One region of the Pseudomonas sp. M30-35 genome, then DNA from elsewhere that is predicted to be linked to it. Evidence: predicted binding sites of a transcription regulator. Region 1 holds the regulator's gene; the other holds the start of a gene.
What was found. The regulator sigma-54, encoded in region 1, starts transcription at its own class of promoters, with help from an activator protein. The targets are predictions, from matches to a motif close to ANTGGCATNNANNTTGCTNT.
Positions count from the first base shown of each region.

Region 1 (4,343 bases):
GTAAACCACTGAACATCTTTCTCCTCTTGCTCGGCGTGCTGCTAGTCGCCGCCGCGGGCTATTGGAATATCAACCCAGACAGCTTTGCGGACAAACCGGCCAAGAGCACGGCACAAAACACAATTGATTTTTATGTGGTTAATTCTAAAACCGTACAATATCAACCAGACGGCGCATTGCATTACGAGCTGACTGCCGACAAAGTTGAGCATGCCAAAACATCAGATATCTCCTATCTGACGCAACCTGATCTGCTGCTATACCGCGGAACAGAGCTGCCGTGGCATGTGCAAAGTGAAAAAGGTGAAGTTTCGCCTGGCGGTAAAGAGGTCGAACTGATTGATAAGGTCCGCGTAAAGCGCACCGATGCAAAAGGTCGCCCAACCCTGCTTACAACCAGTCGCTTGACCGTAATTCCCGATAAGGAATATGCGCAGACCCAGCAAGCCGTTAGAATCGACGCAGCCAATGGGGTGACCACGGCGCAAGGAATGAAAGCGTATTTAAATGACGGCAGGATGCTCTTGCTGTCCAACGTAAGAGGCCAGCATGAGGTTCGTTAAAACCCTCCCCCTTCTGCTCTGCTTGGGTGCAGCGCTAGGAAGCGCTCACACTTGGGCTTTGCCCACTGACCGCGATCAGCCGATCCGCGTACAAGCAGACAGTGCAGAGCTCGACGACAAGCAAGGTGTTGCAGTTTATCGCGGCGATGTCGTTATCACTCAAGGCACCATGATAATCACCGGCGACACCGTCACTATTACGCAAAATGCCAAAGGCGAAATCGACGTATTTACCTCCGTCGGCCGCCCTGCATACTATGAGCAGAAACCTGCTGCCGACAAAGAGATCGTCAAAGCCTACGGCCTGACCATCCAATACTTTGCCGCTAACGAGCGCATCGTGTTGATTGACCAAGCCAAGGTCATCCAAGAGGGTAATACCTTCGAGGGCGAGAAGATTGTCTATGATACTCAGCGCCAAATCGTTAATGCTGGCCGCGCCAATGGTAGCAAAGTGACCACGCCGCGCCCGCGTATCGACATGGTGATTCAACCGAAGAACAAACCCACCCAAGGGCAGTAATTAATGGCTACATTGAAAGCCCAACACCTGGCGAAAAGCTACAAAAGCCGCCAGGTTGTCCGTGACGTTAGCCTGAGCATTGATAGCGGCCAAATCGTCGGCCTGCTTGGCCCTAACGGTGCAGGTAAAACCACCTGCTTCTACATGATTGTGGGCTTAGTCCAGGCTGACCAGGGACGCATTCTGATTGACAACCTAGACGTCAGCCACCAGCCAATGCACGGCCGCGCGCGCGCAGGCATTGGTTACCTGCCGCAAGAGGCATCAATTTTTCGCAAGCTCAGCGTTGCCGACAACATCATGGCAATCCTTGAGACGCGCAAAGAGCTCAACCGTGCTGGCCGCGAAGCTGAATTGGAGAACCTGCTTGAGGAGTTCCATATTCACCACATTCGTGACAACTTGGGCATGAGTCTTTCCGGCGGCGAGCGGCGCCGCGTTGAAATCGCCCGCGCCTTGGCAACTGCACCGAAATTCATCTTGCTCGATGAGCCATTTGCCGGTGTTGACCCGATTTCTGTTGGCGATATCAAGCAAATCATTCACCACTTAAAAGCCAAAGGCATCGGCGTGCTGATCACCGACCACAACGTGCGCGAAACGCTTGATATCTGCGAAACAGCTTATATCGTCAGCGATGGCCAGCTCATTGCGGAAGGCGACGCAGAGGCGATTCTCGCCAACCAGACAGTTAAAGAAGTCTACTTGGGTCATGAATTCCGTCTTTAACTGCGGTTTTTATCAACCGATAAGCCTCAATATCTAGGCAAAGCACTGCAGTTCAGGCATATAATTTGCTTCCTTGAGGCGCCCCAGGTGCCCTGTAGTAGATTGCGCAGAGACGCAGGTAAATAAGGTCTGCAATGAAACCATCGCTAGTCCTGAAGATGGGCCAGCAGCTGACGATGACTCCTCAGCTGCAACAAGCCATTCGTTTGCTCCAACTGTCGACCTTGGATCTTCAACAAGAAATCCAGGAGGCACTGGAGTCGAACCCAATGCTCGAACGCCAAGAAGAAGGCGAAGATTTCGATAACTCGGACCCTATGGCCGACGGAGCCGAAACCGCTACGGTTGAGCAGCCCCCGCAACAAGACACCTACCAGGAAACCAGCTTCCAAGACGCCCCACAAACCGTGGACAACCTGGAAGATGGCGAGTGGAATGAACGCATTCCCAACGAATTGCCCGTTGATACCGCCTGGGAAGATATCTACCAGACCAGCGCCAGCAGCCTGCCGAGCAGTAGCGACGATGACGAGTGGGACTTCACCACACGCACCTCCACCGGTGAAAGCCTACAGAGCCATATGCTCTGGCAGCTCAACCTGTCGCCGATGTCGGATAAGGATCGCTTGATCGCGGTCACCCTGATCGACTGTATCAACGTTCAAGGCTACCTCGAAGAAACCCTCGAAGAGATTCTTGAAGCCTTTGACCCTGAACTGGATATCGAGCTGGACGAAATTGAAGCCGTCCTGCACCGCATTCAACAGTTCGAGCCTTCAGGTATTGCCGCACGCGATCTACGCGAGTGCCTGACATTACAACTGCGCCAACTGCCCGCCAAGACGCCCTGGCTAACCGAAGCCCAGCGCCTCGCCAATGATTACCTTGACCTGCTTGGCAGTCGTGACTACAGCCAGCTCATGCGCCGCATGAAGCTCAAAGAAGACGACCTGCGTCAAGTTATCGAACTAATCCAGAGTCTCAACCCTCGCCCCGGCTCGCAGATCGAATCGAGTGAGCCTGAGTACGTGGTTCCTGATGTCATTGTGCGCAAACACAACGAGCGCTGGCTGGTAGAGCTCAATCAGGAAGCCATGCCTCGACTACGGGTGAATGCGCAGTACGCAGGCTTTGTACGCCGCGCCGACTCCAGCGCTGACAACACCTTTATGCGCAATCAACTACAGGAAGCCCGCTGGTTTATAAAAAGCCTGCAGAGCCGCAACGAAACACTGATGAAAGTCGCGACCCAGATTGTTGAGCACCAGCGCGGCTTCTTCGACTATGGTGACGAGGCCATGAAGCCTCTGGTGCTGCACGACATCGCCGAAGCGGTGGGCATGCACGAGTCGACAATCTCGCGCGTTACCACGCAAAAATTTATGCACACTCCGCGTGGCATTTACGAGTTGAAATATTTCTTCTCCAGCCATGTAAGCACCTCCGAAGGCGGAGAATGCTCATCTACAGCGATCCGCGCGATTATCAAAAAACTGGTTGCAGCGGAAAATGCAAAAAAGCCATTGAGTGACAGCAAGATCGCTGGTTTACTGGAGGCACAAGGCATTCAAGTAGCTCGCCGCACCGTTGCTAAATACCGTGAGTCCCTCGGTATCGCGCCTTCAAGTGAACGCAAGCGATTGATGTAGCAGTTGATGAACAGGAAAATTGTCTCAAGCAATATCGAACTGACGCCCTCTTGGATAAATGCAGCCATACTGCAAATATTCAGAGCGTGAAATGCCAGACTCGATGACTGAGTTTTTTCCGCGCCAAAGTGTTCCGGCGGCAGGCAAAACAGCCTGTCTCTTACACACGGCAACAAGGAGAATGCGGTATGCAAGTCAACATCAGTGGACACCAGCTAGATGTGACCGACGCCCTGCGTGACTACATCGACGAAAAACTCAGTCGACTAGAACGCCACTTCGACAAGATTACTAATGTGCAAGTCATTATGGAGGTCGAGAAGCTCAAGCAGAAAATCGAAGCCACCTTACACATTGCAGGCGGCGAAATAGTTGCTAATGCCGAGCATGATGATATGTATGCAGCAATCGATTTACTGACCGACAAACTCGACAGACAACTTATCAAGCACAAGGAAAAGCAGCTCGACCGTCAACAGGGCGCAATGGCCCGTTGATATCGCCCAACTCCTATGATCCGACTTGAAAATATCCTGACCCCCGGCCGTTCCTTGATGAACGTGCCGGGTGGCAGTAAAAAACGTGTTCTCGAACAGATTGCCAACTTGGTTGCGCGCGAACTGCCCGACCTCGATGGACAAGACATCTTCGAGAGCCTGATTGCCCGCGAGAAACTCGGGTCCACCGGTTTTGGCAATGGCATTGCCATTCCGCACTGCCGCCTGCCTGCTTGCAACGCGCCAATCAGTGCCTTGCTCAGACTAGAATCACCTGTAGATTTCGACGCGATCGATGGCGCACCGGTAGATTTGCTATTCGTACTGCTGGTTCCTGAAGCAGCAACGGACGAGCACTTGGAGCTACTTCGCCAAATCGCTA
Region 1 covers NZ_CP020892.1:3,877,777-3,882,119, forward strand. Annotated here, with positions in the region: gene lptC (LPS export ABC transporter periplasmic protein LptC) at 1-563, shown strand, start outside; gene lptA (lipopolysaccharide transport periplasmic protein LptA) at 550-1,086, shown strand; gene lptB (LPS export ABC transporter ATP-binding protein) at 1,090-1,815, shown strand; gene B9K09_RS17955 (RNA polymerase factor sigma-54) at 1,950-3,464, shown strand; gene hpf (ribosome hibernation-promoting factor, HPF/YfiA family) at 3,653-3,961, shown strand; gene ptsN (PTS IIA-like nitrogen regulatory protein PtsN) at 3,977-4,343, shown strand, end outside.

Region 2 (4,343 bases), 830 kb from region 1:
AAACCAGCCCATCCACAGGATGAATGTACCCAGCGTGGCCATTGGCAAGTTAGCACCCGGAATCGGGTTAATCTGGCCGTTAGCGCCATATTTACCTTTACGTGCACCCAGCAGCAGAACACCTGCCAGAGCCGCAGCAGCGCCCGCCATGTGCACCACGCCAGAACCTGCGAAGTCGAGGAAGCCTGCAGAGTTAAGGAAGCCTGCACCCCATTTCCAGAAACCTTGTACTGGGTAGATGAAACCAGTCATCACTACCGCGAAGGCTAGAAACGCCCAGAGCTTCATACGCTCAGCAACCGCACCGGAAACGATCGACATACAAGTGGCAGCGAACACCACCTGAAAGAAGAAGTCCGAACGCAATGAGTAGTACGGCGCATCATCGCCACCCGCCAAAACGGCTTCAGCGCTGTGCTCGCTACCAATCAAAAAGCCGAGACTTGGCAGAATGCCGCCTTCAGGGCTGGAATACATGATGTGGTAACCAATGAGCAGATACATGACGCTGGCGACCGCATACAACGCGATGTTCTTGGTCAAAATCTCGGTGGTGTTCTTGGCGCGTACCAGACCGGATTCGAGCATGGCGAAACCCGCCGCCATCCACATCACCAATGCGCCGCATATCAAGAAGTAGAAGGTGTCAAAACCGTACGTCAATGCTGTCAATGCTGTGTTGTCCATATGTCACCTCGTGCCGTGCGCCTTATCAATAGCGCTATTCGGTTAGGGCGCCCCGAGGGGCGCGCTCTGTGTGCTTACAGGTTGTACCCACGCTCGTTATGCTGGGCGAGATCTAGACCGACAGCTTCATCTTCATCGCTGACCCGCAGCCCCATTACCAAATCGATCACTTTGAGAATCACAAAGGTCACAATCGCGGTGTAAACCACGGTGAAGATCACGCCTTCGAACTGGATCCATAGTTGCGCTGCAATGTTTTCAACTTCACCAAAGCCGCCCAATGCAGGTGCTGCAAATACACCCGTGAGCAATGCCCCGACGATTCCGCCGACACCGTGCACACCGAAGGCGTCCAGCGAGTCGTCGTAACCGAGTTTGCGTTTCAGGCTAGTGGCGCAGAAGAAGCAGATAACCCCCGACGCCAGACCGATAACCAGCCCGCCCATAGGGCCTGCGGTTCCGGCGGCTGGGGTAATTGCAACCAAACCCGCAACCACGCCCGAGGCAATCCCCAGTGCGCTTGGTTTGCCGTGTGTCAGCCACTCAGCAAACATCCAGCCCAGCGCCGCAGCAGCCGTGGCGATTTGAGTAACCAGCATGGCCATACCCGCCGTGCCGTTCGCTGCAAGTGCAGAACCTGCGTTAAAACCGAACCAACCGACCCAGAGCATTGCCGCGCCAATCAAGGTGTAACCCAGATTGTGCGGAGCCATTGGCGTGGTTGGATAACCCTTGCGCTTACCCAGTACCAGGCACGCCACCAAACCCGCCACACCGGCGTTGATGTGCACGACAGTACCGCCCGCGAAATCGAGCACGCCCCAATCCCACAGCAAGCCACCCACGCCACCCCAAACCATGTGCGCCATTGGTGCATAGACCAATGTGAACCACGCGGTAATGAAGACCAGCATTGAGGAGAACTTCATGCGTTCAGCGAATGCGCCGACGATGAGAGCAGGTGTGATGATGGCAAAGGTCATTTGAAAGGTGATGAACACGCTTTCAGGAACCGCGGCGACAAGGCTGTCAGTCTCCAAACCGCTGAGGAATGCTTTCGACAAGCCGCCCACAAAGGAATTGAAGTTAACAACACCTTCTTCCATGCCTGTGGTGTCAAACGCCATGCTGTAGCCATAAACGACCCACAACAGACTGACCAAACAAGTAACAGCGAAGCACTGCATCATTACCGACAGCACGTTCTTGGAACGCACCATGCCGCCATAAAACAGTGCCAGGCCAGGAATGGTCATAAACAGCACGAGTGCGGTGGCAACAATCATCCACGCAGTGTCGCCGCTGTTCAGTACAACCTCGTCAGCCAGCGCAACGCTTGGCAAAACGAGGGACAAAAGGGCTCCTAGCCCTGCGATTTTTCGCAGAGTCATGGTTTAACTCCTGGGGCGGGGTTCGGTTTTTTGGGGCTTAAATCGCGTCGGTATCGGTTTCGCCGGTACGAATACGAATGGCCTGTTCCAGGTTAACTACGAAAATTTTGCCGTCACCAATCTTGCCGGTGTTGGCTGCTTTAGTGATGGCTTCGATGACCCGATCCAGTTGATCGTCAGCGATTGCCACGTCGATTTTCACTTTTGGCAAAAAGTCGACAACGTATTCAGCACCGCGGTACAGCTCGGTGTGGCCCTTCTGACGACCGAAGCCTTTGACTTCAGTAACAGTGATGCCCTGCACGCCGATCTCCGACAGTGACTCGCGGACGTCATCCAACTTGAACGGCTTGATGATGGCAGTAACTAGCTTCATGTAACTCTCTCCCGTGTAAGGTGGACTTGCCCCAGGAATTGCAAACCCGAGCCAAGTCTAAGCGCAGTGCCTGGCTTTTGTAATGCATTGGCTGCTCTAACTCGGCAAGACCAACACCCACCAACCGCTCCTGACGAAACACTCCTGTGCTCCGACTAACGCACCGGAACTGCATCAGTGCATCTTTCACTTGGAGCTAAGCAGAAAGCTTGCCAAACATGATAAAGCTGCGTCATTTCATGGACTTAGGCGCTACAACAGGCACAACACCGTGGATTTCAATGATTTAATGCACAACAACAGTGCATCGCCAGCGGGCATCACGCGCAATAATCGTGCAGACCGCACAATCAGCGCACCCGACGCTGCGTGTTACACTTTCGGTCTACCGCAATTGGAAGTTAGTCATGTTGCCACCAAAAATTCTGCTCGACGCCCTCACCGCTGGTGCTTCGCGCCTGTTCAATGGTGATACGCCGCTGCCCCGCGCGGAGTTCGAAGCGCAATTCAAGGCGCTGATGCAAAGCGGATTCAGCAAGCTGGATTTGGTTAGCCGCGAAGAATTCGACAGCCAGATGGTCGTGTTGGCCCGCACGCGTGCACGATTAGAGGCACTCGAAGCCAAAGTCCTTGAACTTGAAGCCAACAGCCCAGTAACCACACCCGCAGAACCCAGCCAGCAATAAGCTGGCAATCTATGGCGCGCCACAACAGTGGTCGCCAAGGCAGTGGCCGCCAAGGCATGCCTTCTGCGGCATGTCTTCTGGTCGCCTGGGCGACTAACCTGCTAACTGTAGCGAATCAATCAGAACCTTGGCGACGGCCCTCACCTCGCCTTCTTGTCAATTGATGGCCGCGAGCCACAGCCAAGCAATTGACTCAAGTTCCAGCATTCAGCCCATTTGGCAGCGACAGACGCCCGGAATCTAAACAATTCTTACAGCCGGTTATTGCGCGCTGGAACCATAGATAACATCACGCTTCAACATCAGGCTTTTCAAGCAGACGGATTCTGCGGCCCTGATGCGCCTCGAAGATTACGACAAAGGAAGTCGATCATGAAGCGGACTATAAAGAAGAGTTCCACCTCCACCCCGGCATTCACTGTGCGTGCAGGACGTCAACTGTGTGCCTTGCAGTGCGCCTCATTCAGCGCACTTCTGGCTTTGACGGTTAGCGGCTCCGACAGCGCTTATGCGGCATGCGTTACTCAGCCAGGCGCCGGTGCCACGGAAGGCTCGACCTGCACCAACGCAGACACCAGCTTTACCTCAAACACCATCAATGTACCGATTCGCAGCAGCGCCAACAGTTCACTGACGCTGACAGCGCCAGACATCAGTGCTGAAGTTTTACCGAGCACGCCCGACGGTAATCGCGCCGTGGTATTTGCCCGCAATGCAGCCTTGAGCATTGAGGGCAACCTCACCAGCATCCTCAACGGCGCAGCAGGCACCGCAACCGGTCAACTTCTGCGCTCGACCGACAGCGGCTCGATTGTGATCGGCGGCGATACTCGCCTGATCACCACGCAGGCGGATGCCATCGCGATTGACGCAAACCGAGGTAGCATCTTGCTTAACGGCAACCTTGATGCTGTGTCCCGTGGCCCCGCAGGCACCAGCAATAAACCCGCGGTGAAACTTGAGCACGGCTTACGTGCGAGTAACGGCGCCAGCATCAAGGTGCAAGGCGACACAATACTTGAGGTGGTCAGCCGCGCGGTTGAGGCCAATGGCACAGCGGGCTCACGCATTGATTTGGCTAACCTCAGCAGTCGCTCCGAAGGTTTTGGCATTATTGCCACAGGCGAGAATAACGCCGTGGTCATCACCGGTGAAAACGTCGATATCAGCGTCAACAACAACAATAACGAAGGTGTATTCGCC
Region 2 covers NZ_CP020892.1:4,703,186-4,707,528, forward strand. Annotated here, with positions in the region: gene B9K09_RS21525 (ammonium transporter) at 1-687, opposite strand, end outside; gene B9K09_RS21530 (ammonium transporter) at 762-2,078, opposite strand; gene glnK (P-II family nitrogen regulator) at 2,116-2,454, opposite strand; gene B9K09_RS21540 (accessory factor UbiK family protein) at 2,862-3,140, shown strand; gene B9K09_RS21545 (autotransporter outer membrane beta-barrel domain-containing protein) at 3,513-4,343, shown strand, end outside.
Region 2: glnK (P-II family nitrogen regulator) is a predicted target of sigma-54. The motif match lies at 2,652-2,671, and genes of this name have one in related genera.